3 regions of the Tepidamorphus gemmatus genome follow, and region 2 is predicted to be linked to each of the others. Evidence: predicted binding sites of a transcription regulator. Region 2 holds the regulator's gene; each other region holds the start of a gene.
What was found. Region 2 encodes LexA, which represses DNA repair genes until DNA is damaged. Its sites were predicted from a motif close to TGTTCNNNNTGTGTTCNG; they were not measured.
Positions count from the first base shown of each region.

Region 1: a site for LexA is predicted at 3,594-3,611, ahead of EDC22_RS06725 (YifB family Mg chelatase-like AAA ATPase). Genes of this name have one in related genera too.
Region 3: a site for LexA is predicted at 2,253-2,270, ahead of EDC22_RS05990 (adenosylcobalamin-dependent ribonucleoside-diphosphate reductase). Genes of this name have one in related genera too.

Region 1 covers NZ_SMAK01000003.1:273,310-280,682, forward strand. Annotated here, with positions in the region: gene rsmI (16S rRNA (cytidine(1402)-2'-O)-methyltransferase) at 1-899, shown strand, start outside; gene EDC22_RS06705 (YraN family protein) at 937-1,275, shown strand; gene gshB (glutathione synthase) at 1,289-2,242, shown strand; gene EDC22_RS06715 (HdeD family acid-resistance protein) at 2,495-3,085, shown strand; gene EDC22_RS06720 (ion channel) at 3,104-3,544, shown strand; gene EDC22_RS06725 (YifB family Mg chelatase-like AAA ATPase) at 3,707-5,239, shown strand; gene EDC22_RS06730 (PAS domain-containing hybrid sensor histidine kinase/response regulator) at 5,373-7,373, shown strand, end outside.
Region 2 covers NZ_SMAK01000002.1:286,637-294,009, reverse strand. Annotated here, with positions in the region: gene gltA (citrate synthase) at 1-99, opposite strand, end outside; gene gltX (glutamate--tRNA ligase) at 299-1,723, opposite strand; gene EDC22_RS04245 (ComEC/Rec2 family competence protein) at 1,824-4,151, shown strand; gene lexA (transcriptional repressor LexA) at 4,135-4,860, opposite strand; gene EDC22_RS04235 (transmembrane 220 family protein) at 4,971-5,318, opposite strand; gene EDC22_RS04230 (3-dehydroquinate synthase) at 5,453-6,649, shown strand; gene eboE (metabolite traffic protein EboE) at 6,649-7,373, shown strand, end outside.
Region 3 covers NZ_SMAK01000003.1:129,721-137,093, reverse strand. Annotated here, with positions in the region: gene EDC22_RS06010 (lysophospholipid acyltransferase family protein) at 1-668, shown strand, start outside; gene EDC22_RS06005 (helix-turn-helix transcriptional regulator) at 637-1,362, opposite strand; gene EDC22_RS06000 (DUF1127 domain-containing protein) at 1,547-1,819, shown strand; gene EDC22_RS05995 (VOC family protein) at 1,849-2,223, shown strand; gene EDC22_RS05990 (adenosylcobalamin-dependent ribonucleoside-diphosphate reductase) at 2,350-4,737, shown strand; gene EDC22_RS05985 (endonuclease/exonuclease/phosphatase family protein) at 4,754-5,725, shown strand; gene EDC22_RS05980 (DsbE family thiol:disulfide interchange protein) at 5,974-6,594, opposite strand; gene ccmD (heme exporter protein CcmD) at 6,591-6,782, opposite strand; gene EDC22_RS05970 (heme ABC transporter permease) at 6,795-7,373, opposite strand, start outside.

The sequences.
Region 1 (7,373 bases), on a different contig from region 2:
CGGCCGACCTCGCCGCCGTGGCGGCCGCGCTCAGCGGCGACCGTCCCGACCCTCCCGGCCTCTACGTGGTCGCCACGCCGATCGGCAATCTCGCCGACGTCACCTTGCGGGCGCTCAGGGTGCTGGCCCAGGCAGACGTGATCGCCTGCGAGGACACCCGCGTCACCCGACGGCTGCTCGAGCGCTACGGCATCCGCACGCGGCTGGTTTCCTATCACGACCACAATGCCGAGGCGCGCCGGCCGGAACTCATCGCCCGCCTTGCCGCCGGCGGACGCGTCGCCCAGGTGACCGACGCCGGAACGCCGCTGGTCTCCGATCCCGGCTTCCGGCTGGTCGCCGCCGCGATCGCCGCCGGACATCCGGTGTTCCCGGTGCCCGGGCCATCGGCGCTGATGGCCGGCCTCGTCACGGCGGGGCTGCCGACCGACCGGTTCTGGTTCGAGGGGTTCCTGCCGGCCAGGGCGGCGGCGCGCCGCGCCCGCATCGCCGAACTCGCCGCGCTGCCCGGCACGCTGGTCGTGTTCGAGGCACCGCAGCGCACGGCGGCCGCGCTCGCCGATCTTGCCGCCGGGCTCGGCGGCGCCCGACCGGCGGCGCTCGCCCGGGAACTGACCAAGCGCTTCGAGACGGTGGTGCGCGGCACGCTCGCCGATCTCGCGGCGGCCTTTGCCGCAAGCCCGCCGAAGGGCGAGATCGTGCTGGTGATCGGCGCGGCGCCGCAAGCTGCCGACCGTCCCGAGGTCGGCGATCTCGACGCCAGGCTCGCGGCGCTGGTCGCCGCCCACGGTGTCAGCCGGGCCGCCGCGCTGCTGGCGGCGGAGACCGGGCTGAAGCGGGCCGACCTCTACCGGCGGGCATTGGCGCTTGCGGGCGGCGGCTGCGGCGATGACGCGTGAGCGGCGGCGTCGAGAACGTGCCGGCCGTGTCGCCGAGATGGCGACCGCCGTGTGGTATGTCTGCCTCGGCTTCCGGCCGCTGGCGCGCCGGTTCCGCACCCCGCGCGGAGAGATCGACCTGGTGGTGCGGCGCGGGGCGGTGCTGGTCTTCGTCGAGGTCAAGCTGAGGGCTGACCAGACCGCTGCGGCCGAGGCGGTGCTGCCGCGCGGCCGGCGACGCATCGTCGAGGCGGCGCGCTGGTGGCTTGCGAAGCACCCGGCGCATGCCCGATACACGATGCGCTTCGACGTAGTGACCTGGGCGCCGCGATCGTGGCCGCGCCGGCTGACGGGCGCATTTGCCGACGACCAGGTGCATACGACCCGACGCGGATGAACAGGAGGCGGCAATGGCGCTCGACGTGGCGGTCCAGATGGACCCGATCGAAGCGATCTCGATCAAGGGCGATTCGACCTTTGCGCTGATGCTGGAGGCGCAGGCGCGCGGCCACCGCCTGTACTACTACACACCCGACCGGCTGGCGATGCGCGACGGTCGGGTCAGCGCCGCCCTGGCGCCCGTCGAGGTCCGCGACGTCCTCGGCGACCACTTCACGCTGGGGCCCGCCGAACGCCGTGATCTCGCCGAGATGGACGTGGTGCTGATGCGCCAGGATCCGCCCTTCGACATGGCCTACATCTCCGCGACCCACATGCTCGAGCGCATCCATCCGCACACGCTCGTGGTCAACGATCCGGCCGGGGTGCGCAACGCGCCGGAGAAGATCCTCGTCACCACCTTTCCCGACCTGATGCCGCCGACCCTGATCACCCGCGACAGGAGCGAGATCGAGGCGTTCCGCCGCGAGTTCGGCGACATCGTCATGAAGCCGCTCTACGGCCATGGCGGCGGCGCAGTGTTCCGCATCGCACGCCACGACCTCAACTTCGGCTCGCTCTACGACCTCTTTGCGGTCACTTTCCGCGAGCCGTGGGTGGTCCAGCGCTTCCTGCCCGAAGTGAAGCATGGCGACAAGCGGATCCTGCTGGTCGACGGCGAATTCGCGGGCGCGGTGAACCGCGTGCCGGCCGAGGACGATCTCAGATCCAACATGGTGCGCGGCGGCGCCGCTGAGGCGACCGACCTCACACCCCGCGAACGGGAGATCTGCGAACGACTGGCGCCGGAAATGCGTCGCCGCGGCTTCGTGCTGGTCGGCATCGATGTCATCCACGGGCATCTGACCGAGATCAACGTGACCTGCCCGACCGGCCTGCGCGCGGTGAAGAACCTCGGCGGTCCGGACGTCGCGGCGATCGTCTGGGATTCGATCGAGGCGAAGCGGGCGGGACGCCAGATGTGAATTCCCGGAAGCTTGTCCATCCGGCTCCGGTGCGCTTCATCGTCTCGCGGACCTCATGATCCGCTCCGTCTCCCTGAGCCTACACTCCTTGAATCGTCGCCAGCCCTGTCCGGGAACCGAAGTCCGCGTCGCCGGGAAGGGCGCTGGCTGCCGGCCGTCCGGCGGGCTGTCATGCCTTCGGGCGGAACCGCCCACTGGACGAAGCCGTGGCGCGGTGGGATCCTGCAAGGGCATGAATCGGGGAGGCCAGTCATGCAATCCAGCAATGCCGCACTGCCGTCCGCTGCCGAGATGACCGAGCGGGCCCGCGAGGCCATCCGGGAGAACCGCACGCTGTTCATGATCGAGGGCGTGGTCCTGGTTGTCCTCGGCCTGTTCGCCGTGCTCTGGCCGCAGATCGCGACCCTGACGACCGCCGTCTTCGTCGGCTGGCTGTTCATCATCGGCGGCATCGTCCGCCTGGTCTCGACCGTCCGCCACCGGCAGGCGCCCGGCTTCTGGTGGTCGGTTTTGACCGGTGTGCTCGCCATCCTCGTCGGCCTTGTTCTTGCCGCCGATCCCTTCGCCGGAGCGCTGTCGCTGACCATGGTGCTGATCGCCATGTTCGTCATCGAGGGCATCTTCCAGATCATCGCCGGTCTCGAGTTCCGCAAGGCGGCGGCGTCGAGCTGGGTGTGGATCATCATCTCGGGTGTCATCGACCTCGCGCTGGCGGTCCTGCTGCTGGCCGGCTGGCCGGGTACGGCCGTCTGGGCGGTGGGACTGCTGGTCGGCATCAACCTGCTGTTCGCCGGCCTTGCGCTGTTCATGACCGCCATGGCGGCGAAGGATCTGCCGGCGTGAGCCGGCCCCCCGGCCGACATGCTCGTGGAACTCGGCCTGGGGATGGGTATCAGCCTGCTCAACATCGCCGTCCATGCGGCGGCGATGTCTGCGCTGGTGCGGGCACTGCGCACCCGTCTGGTGATGTCGTTCCACCGCAGCGCGATGGTGCGGCTGGTGGTGATCATGGTGACGGCCGTCGCCGTGCTGATGGTCGCCCACATCGTTGAGATCGCGACCTGGGCCATGCTCTATGCAGCGGTGGGCGTCACGCCGTCCGGCGCCAACGGCTTCTCCTTTGCCTTCGTCAACTACACCACGCTCGGCTACGGCAACGTGCTGCCCGAACCGCGCTGGAACCTGATCGGGCCGATGACGGCGATGAACGGCGTGCTGCTGTTCGGCTGGTCGACCGCCGTGCTGTTCCAGGTGCTGTCGGTCTCCTATCGCGAGTTGGAACGGATCGCGGTGGATCAGTAGGGCTGGCAGCGGCGGCGCGGTCGGACGACGGTTCGAATCGCGCCTGCTATGTTCGCACAATGTTCTTGCGTGCAGCAGCCGCCCGGCGTAGACTTCCGATTGCGGACTACCGCTAGGGCTGCAGGAGGCGGAAGCCTTCTGCGGGGAAGGGGGCAATCGGAGATGGTCGCGCGCGTCACCACGGTCGCCTTCGTCGGCATCGAGGCCCGCCGGGTCGACGTTCAGTGCCAGGTGGCGTCGGGCATTCCCGGCTTCGCGGTCGTCGGCCTGCCGGACAAGGCGGTGGCCGAAAGCCGCGAGCGGGTCCGCGCGGCGCTGGCCGCGGTCGGCCTGGCGCTGCCGCCCCGGCGCATCACCGTCAATCTCGCGCCGGCCGACCTGCCCAAGGAGGGCAGCCACTTCGATCTGCCGATCGCGGTCGGGCTGATGGCGGCAATCGGCGCGCTGCCGGCCGATGCGCTTTCCGGCTGGTGCGTGCTCGGCGAACTGGCGCTCGACGGCCGGATCACGCCCGTCAGCGGCGTGCTGCCGGCGGCGATCGGCGCCAACGGCATGGGACTGGGGCTGATCTGTCCGGCCGAGTGCGGTCCGGAGGCGGCCTGGGCGAGCCCGGACATGGACATCGTGGCGCCTGCCGACCTGATCCAGGTCGCCAACCATTTCAAGGGCACGCAGCTGCTCGCCCGGCCGCGGCCGGCGGTGCGCGAGCCGGCGGCGGCCCGGCTCGATCTCTCCGACATCCGGGGACAGGAGACCGCCAAGCGCGCCCTGGAGATCGCCGCGGCCGGCGGCCACAACCTGCTGTTCGTCGGTCCGCCCGGCGCCGGCAAGTCGATGCTCGCCCAGCGGCTGCCGTCGATCCTGCCGCCACTGTCGCCGGCCGAACTCCTCGAGGTTTCGATGGTCCAGTCGATCGCCGGAACGCTCGCCGGAGGACGGCTCTCGGCAGAGCGGCCGTTCCGAGCGCCGCACCATTCCGCCTCGATGGCCGCGCTGGTCGGTGGCGGCACGCGCGCACGGCCGGGCGAGGTCTCGCTCGCCCACAACGGCGTGCTGTTCCTCGACGAACTGCCCGAATTCGCGCCGCAGGCGCTGGATGCCTTGCGCGAACCGCTCGAGGCCGGCGAGGCGGTGATCGCTCGCGCCATGCACCGGGTCACCTATCCGGCCCGTTTCCAGCTGGTCGCGGCGATGAATCCCTGCCGTTGCGGCATGGCCGGCGAACCGGGTCATGCCTGTCGGCGCGGCCAGCGCTGTGCGGCCGACTACCAGGCACGGGTCTCCGGGCCGCTGCTCGACCGCATCGACATCCGGCTCGAGGTGCCGGCGATCAGCGCGAGCGACCTGATCCTGCCGCCGCCGCCCGAAGGCAGCGCCGAGGCGGCGGCGAGGGTCGCGGCCGCCCGTGCCGTGCAGGGCGACCGTTATGCCGCGCTCGGCCTTGATGGCGTGCGCACCAACGCCGCCTGCCCCGCCCGTCTACTCGAGGAGATCGCCCGTCCCGATGCCGCCGGCCTGGCGTTGCTGCGCGATGCCGCGGAGGCATTGAAGCTGTCGGCGCGCGGCTTTCACCGTGTGCTGCGGGTGGCGCGTACCCTGGCCGATCTCGAGGCGAGCCCCTCGGTCGGCCGGCTCCACATTGCCGAGGCGATCGGCATGCGTGTGGCCGGCTCGACGGTTCTGGCCGCGGCGTGATCGGCGGTCCGGCGCGCCGTCCCGTCCCGACCTGCCGTCCCCGGCGGGCAACGCGATCTTAATCGCGATCGTGTAGCGGTCGACCGATCGCGCGTCGGGATGATGCGCCAAGCCCGGGACCTGTCGACCGCCGATGCCGCCCCGCCGAGCCGAGTCCTGCCGGGACCCGTCACGCCCGGACCCGTCGCTCCGTCAGCCTCGGGCATTTGCGGGTCGACGCATCGACCCGGGTGCGGTCCTCGTCGCGATTGGCCTGGCGGCGACGGTTGTCTGGCTTGCGGGGGCGGCGGTCGCCGCTGCAGCGCCGTCCGCCTGGCAAACGGCGCTGGCCGAGCTGCAGTCCTGGTCGCTGGCCGCGCTGATCGCGACCGTTCCGCTGATGGCCGGGCTGCTCCTTCTGGCCATGCGCCGGACGCGCGCCCTCGCCGCGACCGCCGCCCATCTTGGCGGCCGCCTCGAGGACGCACAGGATCGCATCTGGGAACTGTCCGAGGACCTGCGACACCATCGCGATCTGCTCGACGCGCAGGGCGCGATCATCGTCCGTCGCGACCGCGAAGGCCGCCTGATCCACGTCAATGACCGCTTCTGCGCGCTGTTCGGCTTCGACCGCGCCATCGTCCTCGGCACCCGCGCGATGCCGCATCCGCTCGACGAGCCCAACCGGCCGGGGCCGATCGGCACCCCCGTCGCTGCCTTCGAGGCGCGCTACCGCACCGCCGACGGCATCCGCTGGATCCACTGGCAGGACGTCCCGGTGCGCGACGATGCCGGGCGCCTCGTTGCCGTGCAGAGCATCGGCCGCGACGTGACCGCACGCAAGGAAGCCGAGGCGGCGTTGCGGCGTGCCCGCGACGCGGCGGAAGCCGGCAACCGCGCCAAGTCACGCTTCCTCGCGGCGCTCAGCCACGAGATCCGCACGCCGATGAACGGCGTCATCGGCATGGCCGACCTGCTGCTCGACACCGGGTTGACGCCCGAGCAGGCGACCTATGCCCGCGCGGTGCGCACCTCGGCGGCAAGCCTGCTCGGCATGATCGACGAGATCCTCGACTTCTCCCGCATCGAGGCGGGCCGCATCGAGCTCGCGTCGGAACCCTTTGCCGTCGCCCCGCTCATCGAGGACGTCGCCGAGCTGCTGCAGCCGCGTGCCGAGGAGAAGGGCCTGGAACTGTGCGTCTTCGTGTCCGCCGATGTCGGGCCGGCACTCGTCGGCGACGCCGACCGGGTCCGCCAGGTGCTGCTCAACCTCGCCGGCAACGCCGTGAAGTTCACCGACCGCGGCGGCGTCTCCATCGAGGTCCGCCCGCTGCCCGGCCGACAGGGCGTCGCGATCGCGGTCCGCGACACGGGAATCGGCGTGCCGGCCGAAGCGGTCGACCGCATCTTCGAGGAGTTCGAGCAGGCCGAGGGCGGGCCATCGCGTCGGCACGGTGGCACCGGCCTCGGGCTTGCCATCTGCCGGCGGCTGGTGACGGCGATGGGCGGCGACATCACGGTGTCGTCCCGCCCCGGCCGCGGCAGTGTGTTCCGGGTCGCCCTGCCCCTTGCCCCTGCAGGTGGTCCGCAGCCGGCGAGACGCCGCCGGCTGCTCGAGGGACGCTCCATCCTGATCGCCGCCGCACAACCGCTGCTGCGCCAGACGCTAGCCGCCACGCTGCGCGAGGAGGGCGCCCGGGTCGAAGCCGTCGCCCGCGGCGCGACGCTCGCTGCCCGCCTCGCCGCTCCCTGTCGCCACGACGCGGTGCTGGTCGACCTGCCGCTTGCCGACGCGGCCGAGCCCGCCCGCTTGCCGACCATCGTGCTGGTCACGCCGGCGCGCCGCCAGTCGCTGCCCGCCCTGATCGAGGAGCGGGGATTCGCGGGCTATCTCGTCAAGCCGGTGCGGCGCCAGTCGCTTGTCACCCGGCTCGGTGTCGCCTGCGGCGCGGGCAGTGCGGCAGCGCGCGAACCGCGTTCGGGCGAAGCCATGCCGGACCCGGCTGCGGCGCGGGGCAGCCGCACCGCCGTGCGCGCCCTCGACATCCTTCTGGCCGAGGACAACGACGTCAACGCCCTCCTGACCGAGGCGTTGCTCGCGCGCATGGGACACCGGAGCGAACGGGCCCGCGACGGTCTTGCGGCCGTGGACATG
Region 2 (7,373 bases):
TTGCGAGATGTCGATCACGTCGGGCCCGACCGTGCCCTTGTAGACCGGAAACTCGTAGGTCTTGTCGCGGAACGAGAGTGTCGCGGTTTCGGTGCTCATGGGCGGGCTTCTCCTGTCCTGGAGCGGGACATCCGCAGCCCCTTGTCGACGCCGCCGGGAGGGTGCGCCGGCGCGCAAAGTGGCTGCCGTGCGGAAGGAAATCTGGCGTCTTCGGTATCCGATTTACCGCGCTGCGGCAAGCGGCGGCCGGCAGGGCAGGAATGCTGGCGGGTTCTGCCTCGAGTTTCCGACCAGCCCGCTAGAGTGCCTGGTCACGGATGCGCGCCAGACTCTCCTCGCGGCCGAGTACAACCAGCACATCGAAAATGCCCGGAGAGGTTGCTCGCCCGGTGAGAGCGGCTCTGAGCGGTTGGGCTACCGCACCGAGCTTGCGGTCGGCCCGGTTGGCGAAATCGCGCACTGTTGCCTCCAGGGCGGCTGCCTCCCACGGCGTGGCCTCGAGTGCTGGCAGCAATTCGCGCAGAATGCCGCGGCCATTCGTGTCGAGCAGTGCAGCAGCCTTGTCATCCAGATCAAGCGGCCGGTCCTTCACCAGGAAGGCAGCCGCGTCGAGGAGCTCCACCAACGTCTTGGCCCGTTCCTTGAGCCCGCCCATCAACGCCCGCACGCGCGCCGCCTTGGTCTCGTCGAGACGCACCTCGAACGCCTCGCCGCCCCGCAGGTGGGGGAGCGCGCCGAGCAACGTCCGGAAGAGTTCTTCGTCCGGCGTCTGACGCATGTAGATTCCGTTGAGGTTCTCGAGCTTGGCGAAATCGAACCGCGCCGCGGCACGCCCGATCGCGTCCAGATCGAACCATTCCAGCATCTGCTCGGTTGACATCACCTCGTCGTCGCCATGGCTCCAGCCGAGCCTGACGAGATAGTTGCGCATGGCAGCAGGCAGATAGCCCATCGCCCGATAGGCATCGATGCCAAGTGCACCGTGCCGCTTCGACAGCTTCGCCCCGTCGGGACCATGGATCAGCGGAATGTGCGCCATTACCGGCACGGTCCAGCCGAGCGCTTCATAGATCTGTGTCTGGCGCGCGGCGTTGGTCAGATGATCGTCACCGCGGATGATATGCGTCACGCCCATGTCGTGGTCGTCCACCACCACGGCCAGCATGTAGGTCGGCGTGCCGTCGGAGCGCAGCAGGATCAGATCGTCGAGATCCTTGTTCTGCCAGACGATCCGGCCCTGTACCCGGTCCTCGACCACCGTCTCGCCCTCGGTCGGCGCCTTCAGGCGGATCGCAGGTCTGACGCCTGCCGGGGCATCAGCCGGATCGCGGTCACGCCAGCGGCCGTCATAGCGCGGCGGCCGCCCCTCGGCGCGTGCCAACTCGCGCATCTGGGCCAGCTCCTCCGGCGTGGCATAGCAGCGATAAGCCAGCCCCTTCGCCAGAAGTTCGTCGACGACCTCGCGATGGCGGTCGGCACGCTCGAACTGCGAAATTGCCTCGCCGTCCCAGTCCAGGCCGAGCCAGGTGAGCCCGTCGAGGATCGCCGCGATCGCCGCATCGGTCGAGCGTTCGCGGTCGGTGTCCTCGATCCTGAGCAGCATCTTCCCGCCGCGTCCGCGGGCATAGAGCCAGTTGAACAGCGCGGTGCGCGCGCCGCCGATGTGCAGGAACCCGGTCGGAGAGGGAGCGAAGCGCGTGACGATCGGCGTGGTGTTGGACATGGCGCGCTGGCGGTGCCTCGGCTGATGGCGTTAGGATGGCTTGGGCGCTGTCTATCACGTCCGCGGGCCCGTATTGAAGCGCGGACGGCGGGAACGCGGGATGAATCAGGTCGGCAGAGGCAGCGGACGCGCCCGGGCGGCGACAGCCGTGGGCGAGCCGTCCGGTCTGCGGTTGCCGGCGCTGCCGGTACTCGCGTGGTCTCCGCACTGGCTCGCCGAACGGCTCGATGCAGAACGGGAACGCCTGTTCCTGTGGGTCCCGGTACTGTTCGCCACCGGCATCGCCGCCTATTTCGGCCTGCCGCGCGAGCCGTCGCTGGTGGCAGTCTGGTTGCTTGCGGCGGGGCTCGGGATCGTCTGGTGGCGCGTCGCCCGTGCCGGTAACCTGGCGATCGGCTGGGGTGCTGCCTTCGCCGCATCGCTCGGGCTCGCCGTTGCCACCGCGCGAACGGCGATCGTCGCCGCCCCGGTCGTACCTGCCGGAGAGTGGCATGCAACGGTCGAAGGGCGGATCGAGGCTGTCGACCTCAACGAGGACGGCAGCGTCCGTCTCGCTGTCGCCCCGACAGCGATCGCAGCGCGGGGGCCGCCATTCGCCCCGCCCCGCCGCCTGTCGCTCTGGATGAGGTACAAGGACGTGGCACTGCGTCCGGGCGATCATGTCGCCTTCACAGCCATCCTCCTGCCGCCGCCCGACGCGGCCGTGCCAGGCGGCTTCGACTATGCCCGACAGGCCTTCTTCGAGGCAATCGGCGGCGTCGGATACCTGATAAGCCGTCCCAGACATGTCCCCGAATCTCGAGCGCCGGATATCCGCGCCCGGCTGTCGATCGCCGCATCTGCCCTGCGCGACGATCTGGCGGCCCGCATCATGGCGGCGGTACCGGGCAGGGCAGGGGCGATCGCCGCCGCGCTCGTCACCGGCAAGCGCGGCGCGATCCCCAAGGCCGACCAGGAGGCACTGAGGGTGTCCGGCCTGGCGCATATCCTCGCGATCTCCGGTCTGCACATGATGCTGGTCGTCGGCACCCTGTTCTGGAGCGTCCGGACCCTGCTGGCGATCTCGCCGTCGCTTGCCCTCAATCGACCGATCAAGAAGTGGGCGGCTGCCACCGCGTTCGTCGGCGGAGCGGCCTATCTGGTACTGTCCGGCGCCTCGATTGCGACGCAGCGTGCGTTTGTCATGGCGGCGGTCATGCTGCTGTCGGTGCTCATCGATCGGCCAGCGATCACACTGCGCAATGTCGCGCTGGCCGCGCTGCTGGTTCTCGTGATGACGCCGGAGGCATTGACCGGCGCGAGCTTCCAGATGTCCTTTGCCGCGACCGTGGCGCTGGTCGCGACCTATGAGACGGTCCGCCAGCATTGGCAATCCTCGGGCGATCCTGTCCACCCGGCGGTACGTTTTGTCGGGCGCGCCGTGTTCGGCCTCGCTCTGACCTCGCTCATCGCGGGACTGGCGACCGCGCCCTTCGGGGCCTTCCACTTCAACCGGGTGGCCGTCTACGGCCTGGCCGCCAACCTTGCCGCCATGCCGGTGGTCAGCCTGCTCGTCATGCCGATGGGGCTCGCGTCCTGCCTGCTCATGCCGTTCGGTCTCGAGACCTTCCCGCTGGCGGCAATGGGGTTCGGGATCGACATTGTTCTGGCCATCGCGCACGGCGTCGCCTCATGGCCGGGCGCCGTGCGCATGGTGCCGCAGATGCCGCTGGCCGCGCTCGGGCTGATGACCGTCGGCGGCCTGTGGCTGGCGCTCTGGCGGACCGGCTGGCGCCTGTGGGGGCTCCCCGCCCTCGCCCTTGGGGGCGCAATCGCGCTGCAGACGGCACCGCCCGACGTCTACATCAACCGCAGCGGCACCCTGGTCGCGCTGCGCACAGACACGGGCGAGCTGGCTTTCGTCCCCCGCCGAAGCACCGGCTACGAGGCCGAAAGCTGGCGTCGACATGCGGGGATCGACCCGACCCTGCAGGCGCGCGAAGTCCTCGAAGCGCCGGTCGGTGCCGCGGCGGAATCAGCATCGCCGAGCAGCACGGCAGCGCTGGCAACCGGCATGGCCGGTACGCTGACCGGCCCAGCCGCGGCCATCCAGTGCGATCCTATCGGCTGCATTGCTTCCCGGCCTGGCCTGACGCTGGCCCTGGTGCGCGATCCGGCCGCATTTTCCGAGGATTGCATCCGGGCCGATGTCGTGGTCAGCCCCTTCGTGCCGCCGGATAGCTGCGCGGCAACCGCGCTGGTCATCGGTCCGCAGCAACTGGCCGTCGGTGGCGCCACGATCATCCGCCGGTCCGGACCCGCGCTCCTCGTCTCTACCGCCGCCGAACGGGCCGGCATCCGCCCGTGGAGCCGCCGCACTACCGAGGCGGCTGACACGCGACGGATCACGCCGCGCAGCGGCAACGGGTCGGTCAATACTGGCGAATGAGGCCGACCAGTCGACCCTGGATGCGAACCCTGTCAGGACCGAAGATCCGCGTCTCATAGGCCGGATTGGCAGCCTCGAGCGCAATCGAAGCACCCTTGCGGCGCAGGCGCTTCAGTGTCGCCTCGTCATCGTCGATCAGCGCGACGACGATGTCTCCTGTATCGGCGGCGTCGGTGCGGCGGATGATGACCGTATCGCCGTCGAGAATACCCGCCTCGATCATCGAGTCGCCACGGACCTCCAGCGCGAAGTGCTCGCCGCGGGCGACCATTTCGGGAGGGACGTGGATCGTATGGCTCTGGGTCTGGATGGCCGAGATCGGAGTACCGGCTGCAATCCGACCCATCACGGGAATCTCGATGGCAACCGTCCGGTCCTCGGAAACAGCCTGCGGCTGCGGCAACGGGGCGGCCGCCGGCGGTTTGCCGAGACTTCCCTCGATGACGCTCGGCGCAAAGCCGCGCGTCCGCGCGCCCGCCAGCCCCGGCGCGACCGATTCGGGCATCCGGATGATCTCGAGCGCCCGCGCGCGATGCGGCAGCCTGCGGATGAAGCCCCGCTCCTCCAGCGCGGTAATGAGCCGGTGGATGCCGGATTTGGACTTCAAATCAAGGGCTTCCTTCATCTCATCGAAGGAGGGGGGTACGCCGGCCTCCTTCAGCCTCTCGTGAATGAACATGAGAAGCTCGTACTGCTTGCGCGTCAGCATCCTGGCCCTCCGTTCCCGCATCGCGGTGCCAGTCATGGTACGAAACGAGAACAACCATAGCTGTTCCCCTTGTGTTCGGCAACCCCAATCGACGCGAGGCTCGGAGCCTTTCAGCGTCGCAGAAGAGCAGGAATTGCGACGGCCAGCATGGTGACGGCGACGATCATCGCGCCCAATCCTTCGCGTGCCGCCTCATCCTGCCACCACACGTCGATCTTCCAGAAATGCTGGGTTTGTGGCCAGTAATGATAGACGCCGAGCAGCGCAAGAACCGTTACGGCCAGAACGACGGAGCGCAGAGCTCCGTGCTGCACGGCGTGCGGTCTCCCCGCCGCTATGCCGGCGAGTATGCCGGGAATGGCGTAGATCGGGATCCAGATCTCCGGATCCGGATCGTTGTATTGCAGGGCAGCAAACAGCAGCAGCATCAGACACAGCGCGCCATGGAGCACCCGCATCATTTTCCTCCCCTTGGACAAGGTGTCGGTTTAGCGGCAAGCATTGAGCGTTGTCCGGAATGAGACTACCGTGCCCGGGGGCTGGCAGAGAACCTTCTCGTCAAATGAAGGTGTGTTGAGGGAGCAGCGCGCAGATGGGCCGGGTTCGTGGGCGCGTTTCGCCGGCGACGGAGACCTACCGCCAGGAGTTCACCGTCTCCTACAGCTATCCCGTCGTGTTCACACGCCGGCTGTTCGATCCCGACAATACCGTGCTGCGCGATACATTGGCGCGGCTCGAGCCCGCCAAGCGCCATCGCTGCTTCGTCGTCATCGACGACGGCCTGGTCGAAACCATGCCGGAATTGCCTGGGCTGATCGAAGACTATGCCCGCGCGCATCGCGACAGCATCGACCTGGTAGCGCCGCCACATCCGGTTCCGGGCGGCGAACGCATAAAGGTCGATCTGCATTTCGTTGAAAGGATCCAGCAGCGGCTCTACGAGCATCACATCGACCGTCATTCCTATGTGATCGCCATCGGCGGCGGCGCGGTACTCGATGCGGTCGGCCTCGTCTCGTCGACGACCCATCGCGGCGTTCGTCACGTCCGCGTGCCGACGACGGTCCTCGCCCAGAATGACTCCGGAGTCGGCGTCAAGAACGGGGTCAACCTGAACGGGGTCAAGAACTTCGTCGGGACCTTCGCGCCGCCGTTCGCAGTCCTGAACGACCTCGATTTCGTGCTGATGCTGCCGGAGCGCGACAAGATCGCCGGCATGGCCGAGGCCGTGAAGGTCGCGCTTATCCGCGACCGCAGCTTCTTTGAATGGCTCGAGGCCAATGTCGACGAGCTGACCCTCTACTGGCCGGACGCGATGGCCTACATGATCCGCCGCTGCGCGGAGCTGCACATGATCCAGATCGCACGGGGCGGCGATCCTTTTGAGACCGGAAGCGTGCGGCCACTGGATTTCGGGCATTGGTCCGCGCATCGGCTGGAGGCCCTGACGCGGTATCATCTGCGCCATGGCGAGGCGGTGGCCATCGGGATCGCGCTCGATTCGCGGTATTCGGTGCTGGCCGGACTGCTTCCGGAGGGGGACGATATCCGCATCGCCTGTCTGCTCGAGACCCTGGGATTCCGCCTCTGGCATTCCGCGCTCGACACGCGCGACAGCGACGGCGAACGCTCGGTACTGCGGGGGCTGCGGGAGTTCCAGGAACATCTCGGCGGGGAGCTGACCGTGACGCTCCTCACCGCGATTGGCACCGGCCATGAAGTCCACGAGATGGATGCCGGCCTGATCGGCCGGGCGATCGACTGGCTGCGCGAGCGGGCTGGAGCCTGATGCGTCTGGGGCGGGAAGGCGAGTCGGGGCCGGATCTCGGGCATCTGACCTACTGCACGAACATCCATCCCGGCGAATCCTGGCCAGAGATGGCCGCTGCGCTGTCCGCGCATGTGCCGGCGATCAAGGGAGCGGTCTCGCCCGGGGCCCCGTTCGGACTCGGCCTGCGCATCGCCGCCGACGCGGCTGCGACGCTCGGGACTGCGGGCGCGCGCGCGGAACTCGCCGATCTCCTGGCAGAGACGGACACATATCTGTTCACCATCAACGGCTTTCCCTTCGGCGCCTTTCACGGCAAGCGCGTCAAGGAGAACGTCTACGCCCCTGACTGGTCGACCTCGGAACGGCTCGCCTATACCGACGGACTCGCCGATCTGCTCGCCGCGTTCCTGCCGGAGCATGTCGCGATGGGCTCGATCAGCACGGTGCCCGTTACGTTTCGCGGCTGGGCCGACGCGGCCCGTCTCGAGGCCGCAGTCGAGAACCTGATCAGCCACGCGGCACTGCTGATCGACATCGAGCGCGAACGCGGCCGGCATATCGCGCTGGCGCTTGAGCCCGAGCCCTGCTGCTATCTCGAGACCATCGAGGAGACCGTTCGCTTCTTCGAGGATCGGCTGTTCGTGCGATCTGCCCGCCGTCGTCTGGCGGATCGGGCCCGAATGTCGATGGCGGGCACGGAAGCTGCACTCAGGCGACATCTCGGCGTCTGCTACGACGTCTG
Region 3 (7,373 bases), on a different contig from region 2:
AGGTGATCGGCGGCGTGCGGGTCGAGGTGCGGGGCGGGCTGCCCCGGCGAGGCATGCCGCTGCTGGTTGCCGCCAAGCATCAGTCGGTGTTCGAGACCTTCGCGCTGCTACCCTACTTCTCCGATCCAGCCTTCATCCTGAAGCGGGAGCTCACCTGGATCCCGCTGTTCGGATGGTGGTGCCGCAAGATGCGGATGATCCCGGTGGACCGCGGCAGGGGTGCGACGGCGCTCAAGGACATGGCGCGGCGGGCGCATGCGGAGGCCGCGCGCGGCCGCCAGATCGTCATCTTCCCGGAAGGCACGCGCCGGCCGCCCGGCGCCCCGCCGCAATACAAGCAGGGAGTGAGCCTGCTCTATGCGACGATGCAGGTTCCCTGCCTGCCGGTGGCGCTCAATTCCGGCCTCTTCTGGCCGCGGCGCAAATGGCAGCGCTATCCCGGAACGATTCTTGTCGAGTTCCTCGAGCCGATTCCGCCGGGCCTCGATCGCGAGGCGTTCCGCGAGCGGCTCGAGACGGCGATCGAGACCGCCAGCGACCGTCTCCTCGGCGAGGCCGCCGCTGCCCCCAACCCGCCACCGATACCGGACGAGGCGCGCGCCAGGCTCGAGGGCATGGTGGCCGCGGCCACGCCTACTACCCCGCCTCCTCGTCGTCAGGCCGGTTGAGCGCGCTGCGTGTCCAGGGCCGTTCGCGGCGCAGGAAATCGGTCAGCGTCTTGCCCGGCTCGTGGCGGAAGCGCTCCGGCTCGACGTGGAAGTCCTCGATCCGGTCGAGGCGGAAGGTTCGGAAATCGGCCCTGAGCTCGCACCAGGCGGCGAGCAGCCAGACCGGGCCGAAATAGGCGAGCGACAATGGCCGCACGGACCGCTCCGACGCCTGGCCGATGATGTCGGTATAGCGGAAATGCACCTTGAGCTGCTGCCGCACCGCCCGTCGCAGTTCGGCGAGGTCGAAGCGCAGGGGCTCCATGAACTGGCCGGGCGGCGCGAGCAGCGCGGTGTTCGACATGTAGCCGCGCAGACGGTCGGGAATCACCGCCTCGACCTTGGCGATGACGTCGGAGGCGGCGCGCGCGAGCTCGGCATCCGACAGCGATTCGACGATGCGGGCGCCGAGCACCAGCGCCTCGATCTCCTGCTCGGTGAACATCAGCGGCGGCAGGTCGAAACCGGCCCGGAGCACATAGCCGATCCCCGCCTCGCCCTCGATCGGCACCCCGCTCGCCATCAGATCCCGGATGTCGCGGTAGACGGTGCGGTCTGACACTTCCAGCGCCTCGGCGAGATCGCGGGCGCGCGTCGCCCCGTGGCGGCGGCGCAGGATCTGGATGATCTCGAACAGTCGGTCAGCGCGGCGCATGCGATCGGCTCTCCGGAAACCTCGCTGACCATGGACCATCCCTCCTGACAGCACGCTGTCAGGAGCCTGTCGAGGCTGCTGACAGAAGGCTGTCAGGGGCCGCCCGCATAGTGCGCCGACAGCCGGCGCTCGGCCAGTGGCGCGGTCCGGCTGCGGATCATCCGCACGAAGAAGGCTCAAGGTCATGCTCAACTTCCTGTTCACCCCCGTTCCGTTCACCGTCGACGCTCGGCCGACCATGTCCGGCCGGCTGATTCTGCAGACGGTCTCCGCCGTGGCTGGCGGACTGCGCCGCTGGCATCGCCGGCGGGTCACGATCCACCGCCTGCAGGCGCTCGACGACGTCCTTCTCAAGGACATCGGGCTCAGCCGCGGCCAGATCGAGGGCCATATCCGCCGCACCGATCCCGAGCGCGGCCATCGCTTCCCGATCCGCGACCGCGCCCACATTCTCTGACCGATCGTCACACCAGGAGGAGACCGACGATGATCGACCACGTCTCGCTGGGCGTCCGCGATCTGATCGCGACGAAGCGATTCTACGATGCCGCGCTGGCGCCGCTCGGCTATGCCTGCCTGAGCGGCGACGCCACCTCTCTCGGCTACGGTCGCGACCGTGTCCGACTGTGGATTGCTGCGACCGCGCGGCCGGTGCCGGCCGATCCCGCATCGGGACTGCACATCTGCTTCGATGCGCCGGACCGGCGGGCGGTCGATGCCTTTCATGCGGCGGCACTCGAAGCCGGGGGCAGTGACAACGGCGCTCCGGGGCTGCGGACCGCCTACGCACCGGACTACTACGCGGCATTCGTCATCGATCCCGATGGCTACCGGCTCGAGGCCTGTTGCGGAGGGACCTGAGCGCCGCAGACCGTCGGCAGGGGCCGGCAAGGTACAAATCGGGAACATTCGATTGACCGGAGCCGTGCGCCGCGCGATAGTGCCGAAAGCTGCCCTTGAGGCGGCACCGAGCAGCGAGCATCGGCCATGAACGAGGCTGACTCCGGCGGCGGCGCGGGACTACCGCCGTCCGCGATCGCCGCCGAGATCTGGGACATGAAGTATCGGCTGCGCGATGCGGACGGCACGCCGATGGAGGCCGGCGTCGGCGATACGTTCCGCCGCGTCGCGAAGGCGGTCGCCGCCGCCGAACCCGACGAGACCGCCCGCGCGACATGGGCCGGGCGGTTCCTCGAACTGCTCGAGTCCGGCGTCTTCCTGCCTGCCGGACGCATCCTCGCCGGCGCCGGCAGCGGACGGCGGGTGACGCTGTTCAACTGCTTCGTCATGGGGACGATTCCCGACGATCTCGACGGCATCTTCACCCAGTTGCGCGAGGCGGCGCTGACCATGCAGCAGGGCGGCGGCATCGGTCACGATTTCTCAACGCTGAGGCCGAAAGGCGCGCCGGTCCGGTCGATCGGGGCGGATGCCTCCGGTCCGGTGAGCTTCATGGATGTCTGGGACGCCATGTGCCGCACCATCATGTCGGCGGGGTCGCGGCGCGGTGCGATGATGGGCACGCTCAGATGCGACCATCCCGACATCGAGGCCTTCATCGCGGCCAAGGCCGATCCGGCGCGGCTGCGGATGTTCAACCTGTCGGTGCTCGTCACCGACGCCTTCATCAAGGCGGTGGAGACCGACTCCGACTGGGACCTCGTGTTCGAGGGCCGCGTCTACCGCACCATCCGCGCCCGCGCGCTGTGGGACCGGATCATGCGCGCGACCTACGACTACGCCGAGCCGGGCGTGGTGTTCATCGACCGCATCAACGCCGAGAACAATCTCGCCTACTGCGAGACGATCCATGCGACGAACCCGTGCGGCGAGCAGCCGCTGCCGCCTTACGGCGCCTGTCTGCTCGGCTCGATCAATCTGGCGCGACTGGTGTCCGATCCGTTCGGACCGGCGGCGCGGCTCGATGCCGGGCGGCTGGCCGCGGCGAGCATGCTCGCCGTCCGCTTTCTCGACAATGTCATCGACGTGTCGAACTTCCCGCTGGAAGCCCAGGCGGCGGAAGCGCGGGCCAAGCGGCGCCTCGGCCTCGGCGTCACCGGACTAGCTGACGCGTTGGCGATGCTCGGCCTCGTCTACGGATCCGACGCGGCCGCAGCAGTGGCCCGGGACTGGATGCGGACGATCCAGAACGCCGCCTACCGCGCGAGCGCGGAACTTGCCGCCGAGAAGGGCGCCTTCCCGCTGTTCGACCGCGACCGGTTCATGAACAGCCCGGTGGTCGGCCGGCTCGATGCCGAGGTCCGGGCGCTGATCGCGGCGAACGGCATGCGCAACAGCCACCTCACCTCGATCGCGCCGACCGGGACGATTTCGCTGTTTGCCGACAACGTCTCGTCCGGCATCGAGCCGATCTTTTCGCTCGCCTACCGCCGCAAGGTGCTGATGCCGGACGGAAGCCGTCGCGAGGAGGAGGTCAGCGACTACGCCTACCGCCTGTGGCAGGCGCGCTGCGGCGCGGCGGCGCCACCACCCGATGTCTTCGTCACAGCCCAGACGCTGGATCCCGAGGCGCATCTGCGGATGCAGGCGGCCCTCCAGCCCTTCGTCGACGCGTCGATCTCGAAGACCATCAATCTGCCGCGCGACATCTCGTTCGAGGCCTTCAAGGACGTTTATGCGCGTGCCTATGCGCTGGGTCTGAAGGGCTGCACCACCTATCGGCCCAACGAGGTGACCGGATCGGTGCTGAGCGCCGAGGCGGCGGGCGCACCGGGATCCGCATCGCCGCCGGTTCAGGGCGCCGTCGCCGCGCCGCAGCCGAACCTGCCGCTGCCGGCCCCGCCGGCGCCGCGCGAGGCGGCGGCGCGCGACGGCCCGTCCGTCGTGCGCCTCGCCGAGCCGCTGCAGCGCGACGCGATCCTGCCCGGCTATACCTACAAGCTGCGCTGGCCAGACACCGAGCACGCGTTCTACATCACCATCAACGACATCGAGCGCGACGGGCGGCGTCGCCCGTTCGAGATCTTCATCAACTCGCGCAATGTCGAGCATTACGCCTGGACAGCGGCGCTGACGCTGCTGATCAGTGCGGTCTTCCGGCGCGGCGGCGACGTCTCCTTCGTGGTCGAGGAGCTGAAGGAGGTGTTCGATCCGCGCGGTGGACACTGGATGAACGGCCGCTACGTGCCGAGCCTGCTGGCAGCGATCGCCGAGGTGATCGAGCGGCACATGATCGACATCGGATTCCTCGTTCCGGCGCAGGCAGCGCCGGGCGAAGCGGATCCGCGCCGGGTCGCGCTGGCGGCGTTGCCAGAGGAAGTCGGGGCGAGGTGCCCGCGCTGCGGCCATCCGAGCCTCGTTCACCGCGAGGGCTGTCTTGCCTGCCTCGATTGCGGTTACTCCCGGTGCGGGTGAGGCGGCATCCGGGATCATGCGCATCGCGACCTTCAATCTGGAGGATTTCGGCGGCGCGCGTACCGGCGCGCCGGATCTCGAGAGCCGCCTCGCCGTGCTGCGGCCGCAGCTCGAGCGGCTTCGCGCCGACGTCGTCTGCCTGCAGGAGGTCAATACGGTCAAGGCAGGCGGCGAACGCCGGGCATTGGCCCTCGAACGGCTGATCGAGGGAACCTGGTATGCCGGCCATCGGCTCGTTCTTGGCACGGGACCGACCCGCCGACGCCCGGCCGACATCCACAACCTGGCGGTGCTGACCCGGTTGCCGGTGCGCGCGGTCGAGGACATCCGCCATGATCTGGTCGCGCCGCCGCGCTGGTGCCCCGCCACCGCCGATCCGCCGCTGGAGGTCCCGCAGGACCTGTCATGGGACAGGCCGATCCAGCACCTCACCCTCGACCTTCCGGACGGGCGGCCGCTCGCGCTGTTCAACCTGCATCTGCGCGCCCCGCTCGCCGCACCGATCCCCGGCCAGAAGACGGGACCGTTTCGCTGGAAGACGGTTTCGGGCTGGGCGGAGGGTTTCTTCGAGGCGGCGATCAAGCGGGCCGGTCAGGCGCTGGAGCTGCGCCTCGCGGTCGAGCGCGTGTTCGACGCCCGACCCGATGCGCTGATCGCAGTGTGCGGCGACTTCAATGCCGACGACCACGACACGGCGCTGCGGCTCGCCTGTGCCGGCGAGGACGATACCGGCACGGGAGCCCTGGCGACGCGGGTTCTGACCCCGGTGGCGCGGTCGCTGCCGGTGGATCGACGCTTCACGGTGCTGCATCACGGGCGCCCGCTGATGCTCGACCACATCCTGGCGAGCCGGGGACTGCTCGGCCATCTGACACATGTCGCGATCCACAACGAGATGCTCGACGACGAGCTGATCGCCTATCGGCGGATCGAGCGCTCGCCCGCATCGCTGCACGCGCCGATCGTTGCGGAGTTCAGTTTCCCATGAGGGTCTGCACGCCTTGCCTGCCGTCCTGCGCCCACTGCATCACCCCGGCTGGTGGCCACGCGTGAGGCCCGCCAGCCGGACTGCGGACACGACCGGCCGTGCTGCCCTCCCGATCCCGGATTGGCCTGTCGGCCGTCCGGGATGAAACCGGAGGCGACCGCGGTGACACCTGGCGCAGGGGCGGATGATGATGCGCGGACGCTGGATCGTCGAAGCTGCGGCGGCACGACGCCCTGGACAGCGGCCGATCAGGATCCGGCCGGCGGCGCGGATGCCGCGAGTGCCTTCTCGATCTCGGGGATCAGGCGCTCGCGGAGCGATTGCGGCGTGATCTGTCCGATGTGCTTGTAGAGGATCGTGCCGTCGCCGCCGACGACAAAGGTCTCCGGCACGCCATAGACGCCCCAGTCGATGCCGACGCGGCCGTTGGCATCGACGCCGACCGCGTCGAACGGGTTGCCGTAGCGTCCGAGGAAGCGGCGGGCGTTCTCGCCGGCGTCCTTGTAGTTGATGCCATAGAGGCGGAACCGGTCGTCGCGGGCGAGCTCGGCGAGCAGCGGATGCTCGTCACGGCAGGGGGCGCACCAGGAGGCCCAGACATTGACCACGGAGACGTTGCCGTCGCGAAGTCCGGCGGCGTCGAAGCCGGGCACCTGCGTCCCGTCGCGTTCAAGCCCCTCGAGCGCCGGCAGCGTGAACTCCGGCACCGGCCGCCCGATCAGCGCCGAGGGCACCGCCGAGGGATCGCCGCTGAACAGGCGGTAGAGCAGGAGGCCGCACAGCACCGCGAAGACGAGCAGCGGCGCGGCAACCGCGATCCGCACCCAGAGCGGGCGGACCGGGCGGGCGGGAAGCGGTTCACTGGTCATCGGGCGGGCTCGCGGCCGATTGCGGCGGCGACCTCCGCATGGCGGCGGCGGACGCCGCGGCGCTCCAGGTCGTCGAGAGCGGCGCGTTGCCGACGGCCATCGACAACGACCCAGGCGACCAGCGCTCCGAGCACCGCGGCGGTGACGAGATAGGACGCCAGGATGAAGCCGAAATGGGCAATGTCCATCGTCCTGTCCCCCTACTGGGCTGGCGCCAGCACGGCGGCAGCCTTGATCCGCATCGCCCGGACCCGTCGACGCAGGATCTCGTTGCGCATCGCCGCGGTGTGGAGCGCCACGAACAGCAGCGTGTAGCCGCCTGCCATGATGAGCAGCGGCCACAGCATCGAGGCGTCGATGGTCGGCCCGTCGAGCCGGAACACGCTCGCCGGCTGGTGCAGGGTGTTCCACCAGTCGACCGAGAACTTGATGATCGGGATGTTGACGAAGCCGACCAGCGCCAGGATCGCCGCGGGGCGGGCGGCGCGCACCGGATCGTCGAAGGCGCGCCACAGCGCGATCAGCCCGAGATACATGAGAAACAGGACGAGGACCGAGGTCAGCCGCGCATCCCACACCCACCAGGTGCCCCACATCGGCTTGCCCCACAGCGAGCCGGTGATCAGCGCCAGGAAGGTGAAGGCGGCGCCGACCGGCGCGGCGACCTTCGCCGACACGTCGGCGAGCGGATGGCGCCAGACGAGCGTACCGATGCCGGAGACGGCGATCACCGTGTAGCACATCATCGCGAGCCAGGCGGCCGGCACGTGGATGTACAT